Rhizobium sp. SSA_523: one gene and its partner. The protein of the gene in region 1 interacts with the protein of each later gene in a pairwise test. Links are inferred from orthologs where the notes say so. Each region holds a gene or a part of one and is shown on either strand. Other genes may lie near its edges.

Evidence for each region.
Region 2: the proteins of ccmE (region 1) and QTJ18_RS20380 interact in binary tests that used the Escherichia coli proteins (3 or more experiments, as listed by UniProt). The link is inferred for Rhizobium sp. SSA_523 from one-to-one orthologs.

The regions. Positions count from the first base shown.
Region 1 is NZ_CP129382.1:247,593-257,934, reverse strand. What follows is about bases 5,570-8,569. They hold ccmE (cytochrome c maturation protein CcmE), read right to left. Parts: upstream 7,295-8,569; coding sequence 6,845-7,294; downstream 5,570-6,844. Other genes in these bases: ccmI (c-type cytochrome biogenesis protein CcmI), read right to left, coding at 7,291-8,562; QTJ18_RS09495 (heme lyase CcmF/NrfE family subunit), read right to left, coding at 5,570-6,848. In the rest of the region: QTJ18_RS09515 (sensor histidine kinase), read right to left, coding at 29-1,438; QTJ18_RS09510 (response regulator transcription factor), read right to left, coding at 1,719-2,477; QTJ18_RS09505 (Do family serine endopeptidase), read right to left, coding at 2,573-4,135; QTJ18_RS09500 (cytochrome c-type biogenesis protein), read right to left, coding at 4,297-4,860; more of QTJ18_RS09495, read right to left, coding at 4,857-5,569; QTJ18_RS09480 (RT0821/Lpp0805 family surface protein), read right to left, coding at 8,719-9,144; QTJ18_RS09475 (sensor histidine kinase), read right to left, coding at 9,442-10,342. UniProt on the Escherichia coli protein: Heme chaperone required for the biogenesis of c-type cytochromes. Transiently binds heme delivered by CcmC and transfers the heme to apo-cytochromes in a process facilitated by CcmF and CcmH.
Region 2 is NZ_CP129382.1:2,520,173-2,530,467, reverse strand. Bases 2,513-5,465 are described here. They hold QTJ18_RS20380 (heme ABC transporter permease), read right to left. Parts: upstream 4,397-5,465; coding sequence 3,629-4,396; downstream 2,513-3,628. Other genes in these bases: ccmA (heme ABC exporter ATP-binding protein CcmA), read right to left, coding at 5,096-5,465; ccmB (heme exporter protein CcmB), read right to left, coding at 4,440-5,099; QTJ18_RS20390 (DsbE family thiol:disulfide interchange protein), read right to left, coding at 2,809-3,408; QTJ18_RS20395 (DUF2585 domain-containing protein), read left to right, coding at 2,513-2,802. Outside these bases: tRNA (N(6)-L-threonylcarbamoyladenosine(37)-C(2))-methylthiotransferase MtaB, read left to right, coding at 1-96; signal recognition particle-docking protein FtsY, read left to right, coding at 112-1,512; QTJ18_RS20400 (septation protein A), read left to right, coding at 1,571-2,218; more of QTJ18_RS20395, read left to right, coding at 2,215-2,512; more of ccmA, read right to left, coding at 5,466-5,788; aconitate hydratase AcnA, read left to right, coding at 6,054-8,747; QTJ18_RS20360 (DUF1223 domain-containing protein), read left to right, coding at 8,993-9,745; QTJ18_RS20355 (DUF2794 domain-containing protein), read left to right, coding at 10,148-10,295. UniProt on the Escherichia coli protein: Required for the export of heme to the periplasm for the biogenesis of c-type cytochromes.

The DNA of each region.
Region 1 (10,342 bases):
CCTGAGAGTCTGTCGACCCCGAACCCATTTAGGACCTTTGGGCGGGAAAGACCATGCTTGCCGTCAGGCCCGGCTGTGGCGCCGCATCGCCATGGGTGGAGGAAAGCTCCAGGCGACCGCCATGCAACTCCATCACCGCCTCCACCAGGGCCAGGCCGAGGCCCGTGCCGGGCTTGGAGCGGCTTTCGTCGAGGCGGACGAAACGCTTGACCACTTCGGCGCGCTTATCGGCGGGAATGCCGGGGCCGCTGTCGCAGACGGCAAGCCGCAATCCGTCTTTCGTCGCCTCAAGCCTCACCTCGATCGGCTTGTCGCTGCCGCTGTCGGCGGCGTATTTGATCGCATTGTCGAGGAGGTTGAAGATTGCCTGGCCGATAAGCTCGCGATTGCCCTGCACCGACAGGCCCGGTTCGATGCGCGTCGTCAGGGAAAGGCCCGCCTCTTCGGCCACCGGCTCGTAGAGTTCGGCACTGTCGGCGGAAATGGCGGAGAGATCGATCGTCGTCATCTCGGCGGCGATGGAGCCGGCCTCGACGCGCGAAATCATCAAAAGCGCGTTGAAGGTGCGGATCAGCTGGTCGGATTCGGCGATAATGCCCTCCAGCGCCATGCGCCTTGCATCCGGCCCCTCCTCGGCCAGGGCGTCGGCGGCCTTGTTGCGCAGCCGGGTCAGGGGCGTCTTGAGATCATGGGCGATATTGTCGGAGACCTGGCGCAGGCCTTCGTTCAGCCGTTCGATGCGCTCCAGCATGGAATTGAGGGATTCCGACAGCCGGTCGAACTCGTCGCCGGAGACCCCCACCGGCAGGCGTTGCGACAGGTCGCCGGCAATGATCTTCGTGCTGGCCGCCGACATGCGATCGATGCGTTTGAGCGCATTGCGGCCGATGCCGAACCAGATGATCACGGCGCCGAGACCCATGATGGCCAGCGCCACCATCAGCGCCCGGCGCACGATGCCGCGGAAGCGGCCCGGCTCGCCGAGATCCCGGCCGACCATGACGCGCAGGCCATTGTCGAGAAAGAAGACGTTGGCGGTGGCCATATGGGGGCGCGGCGGGCCGGTTTCGGTGAAGGGGTCGTAATGGAAGGGTCGTGCCGTCCACCCCTCCCGTGCCAGAACGCCGGGCTCGACGGTCGCGACATTGCCCGCCAGCATTTCGCCGGTCGGGCTGGCAATGACGTAGAGATTGGCGCCCGGCTGGCGCGCGCGCCGTTCCATGGTGCGCAGCAGAAGATTGATGCCGCCGCGCTCATAGGCGGCCCGGACCTCCGAGCTTTCCTGCATCACGCCCTCGCGCACCTGCTGCGCCAGAAGCCGCTCCGACATGGCCGTGACATAGACGACGAGGAAGGCGGCGCAGAGCGCGAACAACAGGATGTAAAGCGCCGACAGGCGAACTGTCGTCGAGCGCAGCACGATGCGGATGCGGCTCATTCTCGGCCTATCCCAAATCTCGATGACAGGAACCTGTTGCGTGGGACCGGAGGCCTTCATCCGACGTGGGCCGCATACCGCAGAGCGATGCTCCCGCATCAGTCGAGGATTGCAACAAAGTCGGTGAAGGAAATCCGGCCCATCCGGAGGACCGGGCGCTCTTGGCCTCCGGGCGTCGTCGAAAATCCGCGCCGGACCGATGGGTCCGACTGTGGTTTTCTCCTCGCCGCAAACCAAAAATCGCTCCGGCGCAATCGGTTTCCATCATCGACATTCGGTATTATCCCTCGTCCTTGATCATATAGCCGGCACCGCGAATGGTCTTGAGGAGCGGCTTGTCGAACTCCTTCTCGATCTTGGAGCGCAGCCGCGACACATGGACGTCGATGACATTGGTCTGCGGATCGAAGTGATAATCCCAGACATTTTCAAGGAGCATGGTCCGCGTCACCACCTGCCCGGCATTCTTCATCAGATATTCGAGAAGCCGGAATTCGCGCGGCTGCAGCAGGACCTCCTTGCCCCCGCGGCGCACTTCGTGCGACAGCCGGTCGAGTTCGAGATCGCCGACGCGATAGACCATTTCCTGCTCGGGCGTGCCCTTGCGCCTGCCCAGAACCTCGACGCGGGCCAGAAGCTCGCTGAAGGCGTAGGGTTTGGGCAGGTAATCGTCGCCGCCGGCGCGAAGCCCGGTCACCCGGTCGTCCACCTGGCCAAGCGCCGAGAGGATCAGGACCGGCGTGTTGACGCCGCGCTTGCGCAATTCGCTGATCACCGCAAGCCCGTCACGACGCGGCAGCATGCGATCGATGACCATCACGTCATAGGCATTTTCCGACCCCATGAACAGGCCGCTATCGCCATCGCTCGCATGGTCGGCAACGATGCCCGCCTCGCGAAAGGCTTTCGTCATATAGGCCGCAGCTTCGAGATCGTCTTCAATCACCAGAATCTTCATATGCGGGAGAATAGACTCGGCCTGAGCCTGATTGAAGCTGGAATCGTCGGCTGTGTGGATTTGGGGTGCATCCGTCTGCATGTCTGGAAGCTCCTGATCATTAGAGCGGAGGACGATCTGAAAAAGGCGCCGGGCCAAGCCCGGCCCGACGCCCTTTGACTGTTCAGACGCGGCAATCAGCCTTCATTGATCGGCAGGGCCATGAAGCGGCTGCCGCTCTGCGATTCGACCTGGAACAAAGCGCGGGTGCGGCCATCCTTGCGGGCAGCCTCCAGCGCCTTGCTGATATCGGCGGCGGAAGTGACCTGCTGGTTGTTCACCGAGGTGATCTTCTCGCCTTCGCGCAGGCCCTTGGCAGCGGCTTCCGAGGACGGATCGACATCGGTCACGGACACGCCGGTGCCGTCATCGGCGGGCGCAACGGTGATGCCGAGATCGGCCAGGGCCTTTTCACTGGCCGGCTCGTTATCCGGCTGGGCTTCGGTGGTTTCCGCCTTGGTTGCCTCGTCGCTGGCCAGGTTGCCGAGCATGACGGGAACGGATTCGGACTTGCCATTGCGCCAGACCGACACATCGATCTTCTTGTTCGGGCCGATGGCGGCCACCTTCTTGGCCAGATCGCGGGCATCCTTGATCGGATCGCCATTGACGGCGGTGATCACGTCGCCCTGCTTGATGCCGGCCTTGGCGCCCGGGGAGTTCTCCTGCGGGGCAACGACGAGCGCGCCCTTGGCTTCCGCAAGGCCGAGCGATTCGGCGATATCCTGGGTGACCGGCTGGATCTGTACGCCGAGCCAGCCGCGCTCCACCTTGCCGTCCTTCATCAGGTCGGCGATCACATCCTTGGCGGTCGAGGCGGGAATGGCAAACGCAATGCCCACATTGCCGCCCGAGGGCGAGAAGATGGCGGTGTTGATGCCGACGACCTCGCCTTCCAGGTTGAAGGTCGGGCCACCGGAATTGCCGCGGTTGACGGCCGCATCCACCTGGATGAAATCGTCATAGGGGCCGGAGCCGATATCGCGCCCGCGGGCCGAGACGATGCCGGCGGTCACCGTGCCGCCGAGGCCGAAGGGATTGCCGACGGCCACGACCCAGTCGCCGACGCGGGTCTTGGCGTCATCGGCGAATTTGACATAGGTGAAGGTCCGCTTGGCATCGACCTTCAGCAGCGCAAGATCGGTGCGGCTGTCGCGGCCGACGAGCTTGGCATCCAGTTCCGTTCCGTCGTTCATCACGACCGTATAGGCCGAGCCGTCGGACACGACGTGGTTGTTGGTGACCACATAACCGTCCTCGGAGATGAAGAAGCCGGAGCCCTGGGCGACCGGACGCATGAAATGCGGACGGTTGGGATCGCGCTGGGCGCGGTTCCGGCCCTCACCCTGATCGCGATTGCCGGGCATCTGGCCGCCGAATTCGCGGAAGAAGCGCTTCAGCGGATGATCGTCCGGAAGGTCATCGAAGCCGCGGCCGCCGAAATTGAACGAGAAGCCGTTGCCGTTCTCGTCGGAGACCGGCGTCGCGTCGGACTTGACGCGCACGGAGACAACGGCGGGCGAGACGGCGCCGACGACATCGGCAAAGCTTGGGACCTGCGGTGCTGCAACCGTTACCGGATCGGCAAAGGATTCGTAGACCTGGGCGGGGATGCCGGTCGAAAGCATCACAGCCGCGAGGCCGGCGACGGTCGTTCCCTTCAACACGGTTTTCAGAGAGGGGCGTCCGATCTTGCTCATGGATCAATACCTTCTTTTCATCACGTTCAGACTGGAGGGCCGGTTCGTCTGGACTGGCCGGCGGCGGTGGATGACGCAAGATATAGGGAGCGCCACCTTAACTGCACGTGTCTGGGTGGTGAAAACTTCGTAATGTTCGCAAAGACCGGAGGGGATGGGCCTTATTCCTCGAGCAGCCGGTCCAGCCTTGCCTGCTCTTCCGGCGTCAGCAATTGCTCCGGTCCGCGCCGCGTGCGCCGCTTCCGGATCATTACCAGCACGGTGCCGGCGCCGATCACCAGCAGGAAGGCGGGTGCGGCCCACAGCACCAGCGTCCTTCCGCTCAGCCGCGGCTTCAGCAGCACGAATTCGCCATAGCGCGAGACGACATAGTCGATGACCTCGCCATCCGTATCGCCATCGACGATGCGTTCGCGCACCAGCAGCCGCAGATCCTTGGCAAGCTCGGCATTGGAATCGTCGATCGACTGGTTCTGGCACACCATGCAGCGCAGCTGCGCCGACAGATTGCGCGCCCTCTCCTCAAGGACCGGGTCCTTCAGCACCTCGTCCGGATTGACGGCGAGCGCCGGCAGCGGGGTGAGCAAAAGGCCAAGGGTGAGGATTGCCGAAGAGATCCCCCGTCTGGCCTGCGGGCCATCGCCTCCACGAGGGGGGCGACAATCAAAGGCATCCGCAACCTCCCTTTCATGGGGAGGGGTCGGGGAGAAAAATCGTCTCGTCATTCCGCCGGCTCCATCGTCGATGCCTTGACCGGCTTCGCGCGCCTGGCCGGCGCACCCACCCTCAGGCGGCGGTCGGAGAGCGAAACCATGCCGCCCACCGTCATCACCAGCGCGCCGCCCCAGATGCACAGGATCCAGGGCTTCCACCAGATGCGCACCACGATGCCGCCATCGGCCATCGGGTCGCCTAGCGAGACATAGAGCTGGCTCAGGCCGAAAGTCAGGATCCCGGCTTCGGTGGTCGGCATGCGGCGCGCGGTATAGATGCGCTTGGAGGACCAGACATCGGCAACGGCGACGCCGGCGCGGCTGACGGTGAAATGGCCGCGTTCCTCGCTGAAATTGGGGCCGACAGCCTTGCGCATGCCGTCAAAGACCAGGCTGTATCCGCCCGCTTCGACCGTCTCGCCCTGCCGCATCTCGACGACCGTCTCGCTCTCGAACGTCGTCACGGCGACGATGCCGAGCAGGGTCAGGCCGAGCCCGAAATGCGCGAGCGCCGTGCCGAAGGCGGAGCGCGGCAGGCCCGAAAAGCGCGCCCAGGCGGTTTTGAAGGCCAGTTTGCCGAAGCCGGCGCGGTACCACAGATCCGTCAGCGCCCCGAGCATCAGGAAAAAGGCGAGCGCCAGGCCCAGCCCCGCCAGCACCGGTCCGCCGTTTTCGGCATAATAGAGGCCGAAACCAGCCAGCAGCGACAGGCCCGCGGCGCCATACAGCCGCTGCAGGGCGCCGAGCAGATCGCCGCGCTTCCAGGCGAGCAGCGGCCCGAAGGGCACCGCCAGCAGAAGCGGCAGCATCAACAGGCCGAAGGAGAGGTTGAAGAAGGGCGCGCCGACCGAGATCTTCTCGCCCGTCAGCGTTTCCAGCACCAGCGGATAGAGCGTGCCGATCAGGACGGTCGCCGTCGAGACCGTGAGGATGAGATTGTTGAGAACGAGAGCGCCCTCGCGCGAAATGGGGGCAAACAGGCCGCCGCTCTTCAGCTCCGGCGCTCGCCAGGCAAACAGGGCGAAAGCCCCGCCGACGAAGAGGCTGAGAATGGCGAGAATGAAGGTGCCGCGCGTCGGATCGGTGGCGAAGGCGTGAACCGAGGTGAGCACGCCGGAGCGCACCAGGAACGTGCCGAGCAGCGAAAGTGAGAAGGTCAGGATGGCGAGCAGCACGGTCCAGATCTTCAAGGCCTCGCGCTTTTCCATCACCAGCGCCGAATGCAGGAGCGCCGTGCCGGCGAGCCACGGCATGAAGGAGGCATTCTCCACCGGATCCCAGAACCACCAGCCGCCCCAGCCGAGCTCGTAATAGGCCCAGTAGGAGCCCATTGCGATGCCGGCCGTCAGGAAGGTCCAGGCGGCCAGCGTCCAGGGCCGCACCCAGCGCGCCCAGGCCGCGTCGATCCGGCCCTCGATGAGGGCGGCGATGGCAAAGGAGAAGCAGACGGAAAAACCGACATAGCCAAGATAGAGAAGCGGCGGATGCACGGCGAGCCCGGGATCCTGCAGGACCGGGTTCAGGTCCTGGCCCTCGGCCGGCGCCGGCGAGAGGCGGGAGAAGGGATTGGAGGTCAGGAGGATGAACAGCAGGAAGGCCGAGGCGATCCAGGCCTGGACGGAAAGGACGGTCGCCCGCAGACTGTCCGGCAGGTTGCGCCCGAACACCGCCACCATGGCGCTGAACAGGACGAGGATCAGGAGCCAGAGCATCATGGAGCCTTCGTGATTGCCCCAGACGCCGGAAAGCTTGTAGACCATCGGCATCAACGAATGCGAATTCTCCCAGACATTGCGCACCGAGAAATCCGACACGGCATAGGCCCAGGTCAGGGCGGCAAAGGAGAGGCCGACGAGACAGAGCATGGTGAGGGCGCCCACCGGCGCCAGCGCCATCAGTGCTGCATCCTTTCGGCGCGCGCCCACAAGCGGCAGGACGGCGAGCAGCAGAGCGGTCGCCAGCGAGAGGACCAGGGCATAATGTCCGATCTCGATGATCATCGGCCCGCCTCCTGCGGATCCTTCCAGACGCCCTTTTCCTTCAGGCGGTCGGCCACGTCCTTCGGCATGTAATTCTCGTCATGCTTGGCAAGCACGCTGTCGGCGACAAAGGCATGGGCGGCGGTGAACTGGCCTTCGGTGACCACGCCCTGCCCTTCGCGGAAGAGATCCGGCAGAATGCCGGTATAGCTCACCGGCACGCTGTCGCTGCCATCGGTAACGCGGAAACTGACTTTCGAGCCCTCGTCGCGTCTGACCGATCCCTCCTCCACCAGACCGCCCAGGCGGATACGGGTGCCGGGCGCGATCTCGGCCTTGGCGAGGTCGCCGGGCATATAGAAATAGGCGATCGACTGGCTGAAGGCGAACATGACGATCAGCACCGCGGCCAGGATGAAGCTTATGCCGCCGGCAATCACGGCAAGCCGTTTCTGTTTGCGCGTCATTGTCCCGTTCCCTCCCGCACCTGGCCGGGCGCCCCGTCCGGTCCGGCATCCGCCGCTCCGCCTTGCGCATTCCCCATATCGATCCGCATCTCGCGGGCCAGTTCCGTCAGCCGCGCCCGCTCGGGCCCATCGGCGCCGAAGGTCTTCAGGCCTCGCTCCAGGGCGGCTTGCGCCTCCGCCTTGCGGCCGAGAACGGCATAGGAGCGGACGAGCTGCAGCCAGCCGTCGATATTGGCCGGTTCGTCCTTCAGCCGCGCGGCAAGGCTTGCGACCATGCCGTCGATCATCTGCCGGCGATCGGCCGGCGAGAGCGCAGAGGCATTGGCCAGCGCTTCGGCATCCGGACCGGCCAGAGGCTTCTCTCCGGTTCCGCCGGAGGACGGCGCAGTGCCGCCATTGCTGAGAATGTGTTCCTCCACCAGATCCGCCCAGGCCGCACCCGGCGGCGAATCCGCGGCGATCGACCGGAAGGCGGCAAGCGCTTCCGGCTTGCGCCCGCTCTGCTCGAGTGCCAGCGCGACATAGAAGCGGGCCCGCATATTGCCGGGGTCGAGCGATGCGGCCTTTTCGAACAGGCTCTGCGCCTCGTCGATCACGACGCCGTCGCGGCCGGCCACCAGGGTCTCGCCAAGACCGGCCAGGCGCTCGGGCGTCTCGCCCAGAAGCGCGATCGCCCTGCGATAGGCCATTTCGGCATCGCCGAGCCGCATGCTGCGGAAATAGATGGGCGCCAGGAGATCCCAGCCGGCGCCGTCTTCCGGGTTCTGCGCCAGATGCCGTTCGGCCTTGGCGACCAGCAGCGCCATATTGCTGCCGGGGTTTTCCAGCCGTGCCGCCAGCGGCTGGTCCGGCAGGCCGGGCTGGCCGAGCATGAGGTACAGACAGAGGCCGACGGCCGGCAGCACGACAACGATGGCCGCGAAAGCGCGGGGATGGCGGCGGCTCTGGCTTGCGGCGGCGGGCGCCTCGCCGGCAGACCCATCCGGCATGGCAGCGGCACTGGCAGCTGCAGAGGCAGAGGCAGCGGGACCGGAATCGGCGCTGACGGCCAGCAGCCGGCGGCCGATCTCGGCCCGGGCATAATCGGCTTCCTGTGCGCCGATCAGGCCGAGCTCGCGGTCGCGGCCGATCTCGCGCAACTGGTCGCGATAGACGGCAGCCTCATCGGCCGCCCCCGCGGCGACGGGATCTCGCGCCTTCATCAGCGGCGCCAGCAGCACTGCAGCCACGGCAGCGGTCAAAACAGCGAGAGCGATCCATAAAATCATGCAGGCCAAATACTTCAAGCGGGCTCGCATTCCAATCGGAAGCGGAGCGATGACACGAAATTGAGGCGTTTCGCCGCAAGTTTCCGGTCCCTTTCTCGCCGCTTGCCAAGGTCCCGGCCTTGATTTGCGTCAATTGCAGGGGATCGGCCCGATCCGTCAGGTCAAGGGAGTCCAGGAACCGTCGTCGTTGCGGCAGCCCGCGCCGCGCAGCTTGGTCTCGCGCCCGCCAACCGTCAGCGTATGGGTATATTGCCGGCAGTTCTGCGAACCGACCTGATAGGGCGCGGCGGCAACCACCTGGCCCGTCACGCCGCTGCCTGCCCAGGGAACCGGCTGGCCGACACCGGCACTTTCCAGCGCCCGATATTCAGCCTCCAGCGCCCGCTGCCGGTCGCTGTCGCTGAGCTTGAGGCCGGAGCGGCCGACCATTCCGCCCTGCAGCGCCGCGATATATTTGGAAGATGGCGAGGCCGCGCGGGAGAACAGGCCGCCGCCGCTGTTTGCGCCGCCCGTGGTGCAACCGGACAGCAGGGCTGCGGCAAGCATCGTCACCAGAACAAAGCTATGAGGGCGAATGCGCATTCTTCTCCAACCGTCTCAAGACAAATGACGGGCCCCTCCCGCAAGGGTTCCCGGTCTAGCTGCGTCCACCCCCCCTTTTAACGGTTTGGCCGCAAAGGTCGAGGCCGAAAGAGCGCCTGCCAACAAGAACTCATCGTGATCTGGCGCGAGCTCGGCGTGATGCAGGAAGGCCTTCCAAGATCCGGCTGCCGGTTCTCCGGATCGGGCACCGATCCCGATACCGCTCGCGCTCCCGCTCCCGCTTCCGATCAAGCGAGGCGTGCCTACACCGACGCCCAAATGCGCTGGCCGGATGCGCTAGCCATTGTCCATGGCAATGCCCGGAAGCGTCAACAGCGCCTTCAGGCCGCCGCGTTCGCCGCGCGTCAGTTCGAAGCGGCCCTGATATTCGCGCGTCACCTCGCCGACGATGGACAGGCCGAGCCCGGTTCCCGGCTTGCTTTCGTCCAGCCGGCGACCACGCTTCAGCGCCTCCTTGATCTCCGCCGGCGTCAGGCCCGGGCCATCATCCTCGACGGTGATCTCCACCCAGTGGCGGCGCGGCCCCTCGGCGCCTTCCGGTGCCGGCGCGGCCGAAACGCTCAGCCAGACCACCGAGGCGGAATGGCGCGCGGCATTTTCCAGGAGATTGCCGACCGTCTCTTCCACATCCTGCTGTTCCATGGCGAGCGCCAGGCCGGCGCTGGCGGCATGCAGCTGGAATTCCTTTTCCGGATTGAGACGGCGCATCACGCGGATCAACCGCTCGATCACCGGCTCCACCTCGGTGCGGGCCAGAAGCGATTCGCGCTGGGCGGCGATGCGGGCGCGGTTGAGATAGGATTGCACCTGGGCCTGCATGGCCTCCGCCTGGCTGCGCACCACATCGGCCTGCGGCTTTTCCAGAAGCCGCGCCTCGTTCAACAGCACGGCAATCGGCGTCTTCAGCGAATGGGCGAGATTGCCGACCTGCATGCGCGCCCGCTCGACAATGCGCCGGTTGCTGTCGATGAGGGCGTTCATTTCCACGGTCAGCGATTGCACCTCGCGCGGAAACTCGCCCTCCAGCCGCTCCATCTCGCCGCGCCGCACCCGTTCGAGGGCGCGGCGGGCATCGGCCAGCGGGCGCAGGCCGAAGAGGATGGCAAGACCGTTGACGACGAGGCTGAGCAGGCCGAACACCACCAGCGCGATATAGAGGCTGCGGGTGAAGGCCTGG
Region 2 (10,295 bases), 2.3 Mb from region 1 along the record:
CCGCATCTGTCGCCGCGGGATCTGGTGCCGGTGACCATCACGGGCCACAATGGCAAATATCTGACAATGCAGGTCGACGCTGCCGCCGCAGCGTGACGGAACGGATCATTCATGGCGCTGGGGTTCATCAAGAAGGTTTTCTCGTTCGGCAAGGATAAGCCGCAGGACGAGGATCACGCGGAGAAGGGGCTTTCGCCGGAGGACCGCGCGGCGCTCGCCGCCGAAACCGAACCGCATGCGCGGGACGAGGACCTGCCGGTGGCCGCTATCGATCCGGTGGCCGAGATCGAGATGGAAACGGCCGGGGGTCCGTCAGATGATGGCGCGGCGGATGACGAGCCTGCGCTTCTTGCGCCTGCCGACATGCCGGGTGAGCTGGGCATGGTTCCCTTGTCGCTCCTGCAGGCCGAGGCGGAAGAAGATGTCGCCGTCGAGGTGCTATCCCCCTCTGAGGGGGGTGACGCGTCCGCTGCGGTTTCCTCTTCCGCGACCGAAGCGGAAACACCACCGCTGACTGCCGAACCCGCCCTTCCCAAAGGCTTTGCCACCCGTCGCCAGGAAGAGCCGGTGGTGGAGGCCGTGGCCGCGCCGAAGCTCACCTGGTTCCAACGTCTGCGCCAGGGCCTGTCGCGAACCTCCTCGCAATTGACCGGCCAGATTTCGGCGCTCTTCACCAAGCGCAAGCTGGACGAGGCGACGCTTGAGGAATTGGAAGACCTGCTGATCCAGGCGGATCTGGGGGTCGAGACGGCCATGCGCATCACCGATAGCCTCTCGTCCGAACGCTATGGCAAGGATGTCACGGGCGAGGATGTCTCGCGCATCATGGCCTCGGAGATCACCAAGGTGCTTACTCCTGTAGCAAGGCCGCTGGAGCTCGATCTCTCGCACAAGCCGCATGTCATCCTGGTGGTCGGCGTCAACGGCACCGGCAAGACGACGACGATCGGCAAGCTGGCCGCCAAGCTGTCAGGCTCGGGGCTGAAGGTCATGCTGGCAGCCGGCGATACCTTCCGTGCTGCTGCCATCGAGCAATTGAAGATCTGGGCCGACCGCACCCAGTCCGAGTTCATCGGCACGAAGCTCGGTGCGGACGCGGCGGGACTTGCCTATGATGCGTTCGAGCAGGCGAGGGCAAAGCGCTGCGACGTGCTGATCATCGACACGGCGGGACGTCTGCAGAACAAGGCCGAACTGATGGCGGAGCTGGAAAAGATCGTCCGCGTGCTTGGCAAGCTCGATCCGGAGGCGCCGCACACGGTTCTCCAGACGCTCGATGCGACGACCGGCCAGAATGCCATGAACCAGGTGGAGATCTTCCGCAATGTCGCCGGTGTCGGCGGCCTGATCATGACCAAGCTGGACGGCACGGCGCGCGGCGGCATTCTCGTTGCCATCGCTGCCAAGCACAAGCTGCCGGTCTATTTCATCGGCGTCGGCGAAGGAATAGAGGATCTCGAGCCCTTCGAAGCCCGGGAATTCGCGCAGGCGATTGCCGGCGTGACGCATTGATGCCACAGAATGCGCGTTTGCATCGCCCCATCATCAGCCAAAGGTAAGTACCAAGACCATGCAGAGCCTTGAAAGCGATACGACGCCGACGCCGCAGGAGAAAGCCCATCCCGGCTTGAAATTTGCGCTGGAAATCGGCCCTTTGCTGGTGTTCTTCTTCGCCAATCTGCGCGGCGAATGGCTTTTGGAGCGGTTCCCGTCCCTGTCCGTTCTCGGCGGGCCGCTTTTGGTGGCGACCGGGCTCTTCATGTCGGCAACGGTTCTTTCGCTGATCGTGTCGAAACTGGTCTTCAAGCATCTGCCGATCATGCCCTTCGTGTCCGGCATCGTCGTGCTGGTCTTCGGCGGGTTGTCGATCTGGCTGCAGGACGAGATCTTCATCAAGATGAAGCCGACCATCGTCAACAGCCTCTTCGGCGTGGCGCTGCTCGGCGGTTTGTTCTTCGGCAAATCGCTGCTCGGTTACGTGTTCAATGCCGCCTTCCAGCTGACGGATGAAGGCTGGCGCAAGCTCACCCTCCGCTGGGGGATCTTCTTCCTGTTCCTGGCCGTTCTGAACGAGGTGGTCTGGCGCAATTTTTCCGATGATGTTTGGGTGAACTTCAAGGTCTGGGGCACGATGCCGATCACCATCATCTTCACGCTCGCGCAGATGCCGCTGATCATGAAACATTCGCTTGATCCGAAGACCGAGGATCGCAAGTGAGCGTTGCGGAGTCCCTGCGGTATCAAAGGCACGTCTCGTTCTGGTTTTGGGTCGCTCTCGCCATTCTGGTGGCGCAGATCCTGGTCGAATATGCGATGGGCCGGCTGTGGATCTGCGCCTGCGGCGAGATCAAACTCTTCGAACCGGGCGTGAACACGCCGGGGAATTCCCAGCATCTGGCGGATTGGTATACGCCCTCGCACATCATCCACGGCTTTCTCTTTTACGGACTGGCCTTCCTGGTGCTGCGCCGCGCCTCGTTTGCCAAGCGCCTGGCGCTCGCCACCTTCATCGAGGCTGTCTGGGAGGTTCTTGAAAACTCGCCGATCATCATCAACCGCTACCGTTCCGCCACCATGGCAATCGGTTACGAGGGCGACAGCATCCTGAACTCCGCCATGGACACCGTTTTCATGGCCGTCGGCTTCCTGTTTGCGGCGCGCGCGCCGGTCTGGCTGACGGTGCTGGTGGCAATCGTCTTCGAGGTCTTTACCGGCTGGCTGATCCGCGACAACCTCGCGCTCAACGTCCTGATGCTGGTCTGGCCGGTGGATGCGATCAAGGCCTGGCAGGCCGGTGTCTGACGGATCTCAGGATCCGGCCGCGCCAAGGGCCTTTTCGATGGCCGGCAGCAGATCCTCCGTCACGCTTCGCTCGTCGAAGGGGCCGACACGCTTGTAGAGGATCGTGCCGTCGGGGGCGACCAGATAGGTCTCCGGGATTCCGTAGACCCCCCAGTCGATCGCCGCCTTACCGTTGGGATCGACTCCGATGGCGGCATAGGGATTGCCCAATTCGCCGAGAAAGCGCAGGGCATTGTCATTGCGGTCCTTGTAGTTGATCCCGACGACGGTCAGCCTTTTGTCCCTGGCCAGTTCGGAGAGAAGCGGATGCTCCTGCCGGCAGGGGACGCACCAGGAGGCAAAGACATTCACAAGCGCAAGCTTGCCGCGAATGGCCTCATCCGTGAGCGGCGGCGTCTGCGAGCCGTGGAGCGCCGGCAGCGAGAGCGAGGGGGCCTGCTTGCCGATCAGCGCCGAGGGGATGGAGGAGATATCCAGCCCGTTCACATCCTGATCATACAGCATCTTGCCCGCAATCGCCGCAAAGAGAGCGAAGATCACCAGAGGTATGAGGGCAAGCGCCCTGAGGGAACGCCGCGGTGCCGGGCTGTCTGCATCAAGTTTCATGGCGCCGCTGTTTCACTTGGATCGGTTGCCGGAGAAGAGGGACGGCCAGGAGACGGCTGAGAGGCCGTGGCGGGTGCGGCCGAACGGCGGCGGAGACCGGCTGCTTCGAGTGCGGCCAGTTCACGGCGCCGCGCCCGACCGTCGGACCATGTCCACAGGACGAGGGACAGGATGGTGACCGCCGTGATGGCATAGGAGGCCAGGATGTAGAAGGCGTGACTCATGCCGATCCGCCTCCCTGGCCTGCCATGCGGGCCGCCATGCGCCGCTGCGTGGCGACGCGCCGCCGCCAGATCTCGTTGCGCATCGCCATGATGTGCAAGGTGAAGAAGAGACAGGTAAAGGCCGTCGCCATGATCAGCAGGGGCCAGAGGAATTCCGCGTCGATCGTCGGTCCGTCGATCCGGATGACGCTGGCCGGCTGATGAAGCGTATTCCACCAGTCGACGGAAAACTTGATGATCGGGATGTTGACGAAGCCGACAAGGATCAGCACCGCCGATACGCGGGCTGCCCGGGACGGGTCGTCCATGGCCCGGTTGAGCGCGATCAGGCCGAGATACATCAGGAAGAGGATGAAGACCGAGGTCAGCCGGGCATCCCAGACCCACCAGGTTCCCCACATGGGCTTGCCCCAGAGCGAGCCGGTGACGAGCGCGATCAAGGTGAAGGCGGCCCCAAGCGGCGCTGCGGCCTTGTGGCTGACATCGGCCAGCGGATGGCGCCAGACCAGGGTGCCGATGGCCGAAAGCGCCATGACCGTGTAGCACATCATCGAGAGCCAGGCGGCCGGCACGTGGATATACATGATGCGGACCGTGTCGCCCTGCTGGTAATCGCCCTGCGTTGCAAAGGACAGTGTCAGACCGAGCACCAGCAGGATGATCGTCAACCCGGCAAGCCAGGGCAGCACGCGTTCGGCAAGGGCCAGGAAGCGTGTCGGATTGGCAAGATCGCTGAACTTGCGGATGGCTAGGCTCTGATTCATAGGGTTCCTCTAAAACAGGGCCGGGAGCCCGCCTTGATTCTAGTCAATCGCCGGCATTGCGCAACGCCAGTGCGGCGCCCGCCGGGCCAAGGACGGCAAAAAACATCGTGATGGCGGTCAGAATAAGGAAAGGCGGCAGGAAGGGCGCAGGATCCTCCACGGCGGCATAGGTGGCGCTCACGCCGAAGATGAGCACCGGAATGCACAGCGGCAGAACCAGGATCGATACCAGCAATCCGCCGCGCGGCAGGGTCACGGCCACGGCGGCGCCCACCGCTCCGATGAGGGTAAGCGCCGGCGAGCCGACGAGGAGGGTGAGCATGCAGGCGCCAATGGCCAATTCGTCCATGTTCATGAACAGGCCGAGCAGCGGCGAGGCAATGACCAGGGGAAGCACATTTGCCAGCCAGTGGGCGAGGCATTTGACAAGGATGGTGAGAACCAGCGGGTTCTCCTGCATCAGGAGGAGATCCAGCGAGCCATCGTCGCGATCGGTCTGGAACAGGCGGTCGAGGCCGAGCAGGGCTGCCAGCAGGGCCCCGATCCAGACGATGGCCGGGCCGATGCGCGCCAAAAGATTGAGATCGGGCCCAACGCCGAAGGGAATGACCGCAACCACGGTCAGAAAGAACAGAATGCCGATCAAGGCGCCGCCGCCGGCGCGGATGGAGAGTTTCAGGTCGCGCAGGAGAAGGGCGGTCATCGATCATCTCCTCCGGCGAAAATACCCCCCTCTGCCCCGCCGGGCATCTCCCCCTCCATTCCGGCAAAGGCGAAGCCCTTCATCTCCAGCCGGTGGCGCGCTTTGAAATCGAGAGGCTGGTGCGTGGCCGCCAGAACCAGTCCGCCCGTGGCCAGATGCGTCCGGATGAGCTGGCTGAACAGCGCCTCGGCGCCGACATCGAGCGCTGCTGTGGGTTCGTCGAGAAGCCAGACCGGGCGGTGGGCCACCAGAAGCTTGGCAAAGGCCATGCGGCGCTGCTGGCCGGCCGACAGATAGCCGAAGGGGAGGTGCAGGATGCTGCGCAGTTCCACCCTATCGGCGGCCTCGTCAACGCCAATGCCCTGGCGGCCCGGCCGGTCGCCCAGGCAGTCCTGCCAGAAAGCGAGATTTTCCTTGACCGTCAATTCCGGCTTCATCGCATTGCGGTGGCCGAGATAATGGCAGGCTTCGCAGGCCGGCACGGCCTCGGACACGCTGTCATCCTGCCAGTGGACGCGGCCGGCGGCGGGGCGAATCAATCCGGCAATCACGCGCAGAAGCGTTGACTTGCCGCTGCCGTTGCGGCCGGTCAGCAAAAGCGCCTCGCCAGCGCCGATGTCGAAGGAAACCTGTGAGAAAATCAGATCTTCGCCACGCCGTGCTGCGAGGTTTTCCGAAAGGAGCCGCATCAGGGTTACCTTTGATTTGCCATTCCCGCAGAGGTGGGAAAAAAATCTGCCGAACGATGCCGTCACCGTCTGGAACAGTTCTTAGAAATTATCTATAAGCTTCGCAACCACGCCAGCGGCCGGCGTGATTTTCACTTTGCGCCGGACCTGAAGAATCTTCTTCTCGTGCGGACAGCGGAAATGGTCGTACCCGCATCCTGATGTGCAAGAAGTGCATAGGCGTCCGCACGCGCGTGTTGGCTCTGATATCAGCGGGGTTGTTTCCGTGACAAAATCTCTCGACAGCTTTAATTGCCGGTCGGTCCTGACCGTCGATGGCAAAGACTATGTGTATTTCAGCCTGCCAAAGGCGGAAGCCAATGGTTTGGCCGGCGTATCCAAGCTTCCCTTCTCGATGAAGGTGCTTCTGGAAAATCTGCTGCGTCACGAAGACGGCCAGTCTGTCACCAGGGAGAATATCCTGGCCGTGGCCGAATGGCTGACCAACAAGGGCAAGGTTGAAAACGAGATCGCCTACCGCCCGGCCCGCGTCCTGATGCAGGATTTCACCGGTGTTCCGGCCGTGGTCGATCTTGCGGCCATGCGCGACGCAATGGTGGCGCTCGGTGGCGATCCGGAAAAGATCAATCCGCTGGTTCCCGTCGATCTCGTCATCGACCATTCCGTCATCGTGGATGAATTCGGAACGCCGACCGCCTTTGCCAAGAATGTCGAGCTGGAATACGAGCGCAATGGCGAGCGTTACCGCTTCCTGAAATGGGGCCAGCAGGCCTTCAAGAATTTCCGCGTCGTGCCGCCCGGCACCGGCATCTGTCACCAGGTCAATCTGGAATACCTCGGCCAGACGGTCTGGACCAAGGATGAAGACGGGGAAACCATTGCCTATCCGGATACCTGCGTTGGTACCGACAGCCACACGACCATGATCAATGGTCTGGGCGTGCTCGGCTGGGGCGTGGGCGGCATCGAGGCGGAAGCGGCCATGCTCGGCCAGCCGGTCTCCATGCTTCTGCCGGAAGTCGTCGGCTTCAAGCTGACCGGCAAGGTCAAGGAAGGCGTCACCGCCACCGACCTGGTGCTCACCGTCGTGCAGATGCTGCGCAAGAAGGGCGTGGTATCGAAATTCGTCGAATTCTTCGGCCCGGGCCTCGATTCCATGTCGCTTGCCGACCGCGCGACGATCGGCAATATGGGACCGGAATACGGCGCGACCTGCGGCTTCTTCCCGGTCGATGGCGAAACCATCAACTATCTCACCATGTCGGGCCGCACGAAGGACCGCATTGCGCTGGTCGAAGCCTATTCGAAGGCACAGGGCATGTGGCGCGAAGGCGATGGCTCCGACCTCGTCTTCACGGATACGCTGGAACTGGATCTCGGCGATGTCGTGCCGTCCATGGCAGGCCCGAAGCGTCCGGAAGGCCGCCTGGCCCTCGAAACCATCGCGCCGAACTTCGCGACCGCTCTCGAGACCGATTACAAGAAGCCCGGCCAGCTCGACAGCCGTTATGCCGTCGAAGGCACGGATTTCGACCTCGGCCATGGCGATGTGGCGATTGCCGCCATCACCTCCTGCACCAATACGTCGAACCCGAGCGTACTGATCGCGGCCGGTCTCCTGGCCCGCAATGCTGTCGCGAAGGGTCTGAAGTCGGCGCCCTGGGTCAAGACCTCGCTGGCACCGGGAAGCCAGGTGGTTGGCGAATATCTCGCCAAGTCCGGCCTGCAGGACTCGCTCGATGCGCTTGGCTTCAACCTGGTCGGCTTCGGCTGCACCACCTGCATCGGCAATTCCGGCCCGCTGCCGGCACCGATCTCCAAGACCATCAACGACAAGGGCCTGATCACCGCCGGCGTCCTGTCGGGCAATCGTAACTTCGAAGGCCGTATCTCGCCGGACGTGCAGGCCAACTACCTGGCCTCTCCGCCGCTGGTCGTTGCCTATGCGCTGGCCGGTACGGTGCAGAAGGACCTGACGACCGAGCCGCTCGGGCTGGACCAGAATGGTCAGCCGGTCTTCCTCAAGGATATCTGGCCGACCTCGCACGAGATCCAGGAATTCATCCTGAAATACGTGACCCGCGAGCTCTACGAGACCAAATATGCGGATGTCTTCAAGGGCGACGTCAACTGGCAGGCAGTTCAGGTGCCGGCCGGCCAGACCTATGCCTGGGACGACGGCTCGACCTATGTGCAGAACCCGCCCTATTTTGTCGGCATGGGCAAGACCGGTGCCGGCCTCTCCAATATCCGGGGCGCGCGGGTTCTCGGCCTCTTCGGCGACAAGATCACCACCGACCATATTTCGCCTGCCGGTTCGATCAAGGCGGCATCGCCCGCCGGCGCCTATCTGATGGATCACGGCGTCGGCGTGGCCGACTTCAACCAGTATGGTACCCGCCGCGGCAACCATGAAGTGATGATGCGCGGCACCTTCGCCAATATCCGCATCCGCAATTTCATGCTTGGTCCGAACGGCAAGGAAGGCGGCTACACGGTCCACTATCCGTCGAAGGAAGAGATGTCGATCTACGATGCGGCCATGAAGTACAAGGCGGAAGGCGTTCCGCTGGTGATCTTCGCCGGCGTCGAATACGGCAATGGTTCCTCGCGTGACTGGGCGGCCAAGGGCACCAACCTTCTTGGCGTGCGCGCTGTGATTGCCCAGTCCTTCGAGCGTATCCATCGCTCCAACCTGGTCGGCATGGGAGTTGTGCCCTTCGTGTTCGAAGAAGGCATGAACTGGCAGTCGCTGGATCTGAAGGGTGACGAGACCGTGACCATCGAAGGTCTCGACGGCGAGATCAAGCCGCGCGAGTGGAAGACGGCAAAGATCACCTATGCCGACGGTACGGTGAAGGAGATCAAGATCCTCTGCCGCATCGATACGCTCGATGAAGTCACCTATGTCAACAATGGCGGCATTCTGCAGACGGTTCTGCGCGATCTGGCCGCCTGAGCCGGCGCCTGATCGGCTTCAAGATCTCGGAAGGGATCGTGACGCCTGCTCTGATGATTTGTCAGAAATACAGCCGCCGGGACTTGCGCCCGGCGGCTTTTTCGTGCCCGCTGCTGCGGCAGGACGCATCCTCACGTCTCACCCGCTTGTGACTTCCGATTGATGGCCGATATGCTCTAAGTTCGCGCAACCCGAACCCGCTCCCGCAACGAAGACCTGTGATGCCTGCCAGAAACGGAAAACTCATGTGTGTATTGCGCGGCCTTGGGCTGCCGCTTTTGCTGTGTGCCGGCGCAGGCATGGTTCAGGCTGGTGATGTCCGCACGCCCAAGGGCGTGGTCGAATTGTTCACGTCCCAGGGCTGTTCGTCCTGTCCGCCGGCCGATGAAGCGCTGAAGAAGCTCGTCCAGCAGGGCAATGTGGTCGCCTTGGCCTACCATGTCGACTACTGGAACTATATCGGCTGGAAGGACACGCTGAGCTCGAAGGAAAATACCGAGCGCCAGTATGGCTACGCCCATTCCATGGGGCGAAGCGGGGTCTATACGCCGCAGGCCATCATCAATGGGCGCCAACACGTCTCCGGGGCCGATCTTTCCGCCATCAATGGTGCAGTGGAGGACATGACGGCCAAGGGCGCCGGCATGAGCATCCCTGTCAGCATCAGCATGAAGGGAGACGAGATGTCGATCGAGGTCGGCGCCGGCCAGGGCCGCGCCGATGTGGTCGTCGCCTATTTCACCAAGAAGGAAGAAGTCGCTGTTGAGCGCGGCGAAAACAGCGGCCGCACCGTCGAATACTGGCACAGCGTCTACGATGTGCAGACGGTCGGCATGTGGGATGGCAAGCCGTTGAAGATCACTCTGCCCGCCAAGGCGCTGGGCCGATCGAAGAAGGACGGCTGCGCGGTCCTGTTGCAGACCTCCAGCCCGACCGGCGAGCCCGCTGCGATCATCGGTGCAACCCTGGTCATGGCCGGGCGCAAGCGAGACGACTGAGATCCTCGGCGATCTCGTCTACACGCAAGGTATCGGGCGTCACCCGCTTTGCCAGCGCAAAGCCTGCGCCGAGCGCCAGAGGCAGGTTCTATATCGGGAGGGAGGGAATGGTCCGGCCCCAGGCGATGGGGGCTGGGGGTAAGGTCAACGCTCGAGACCGGACCGAGTCTGGCGCACCGCGCCAAACCATGTCTGACGCATCAGCGCCAAACGAGATCTGCAGAATGCAAAAGAAATCCGGCGCTGTTTTGACCGAATTCAGGCCAAAAGCAGACAGTGTGTCGGAACGTGCGAAGAGGGCCGAGGCGGCGGGCATTGCGCGCCGCGGCGTCTTCCTCCCCTTGCATTTTGAGCCCAGTCGGGCACACTGTCATGAAATTGTTGCGAGGCTTCGGAATCTGAATGACTGACCAGCCGGATTTAACCGGGCGCGGCACTTCTTCGGGAAATGTCGTCGTCGAACTCCACCAGTACCGGCAAAGCCTGGATCCTCTGCCTGTCACCTTCCACCGTCGAGAACTGGATGCCATTCTCAGGATCTACGGTCGCA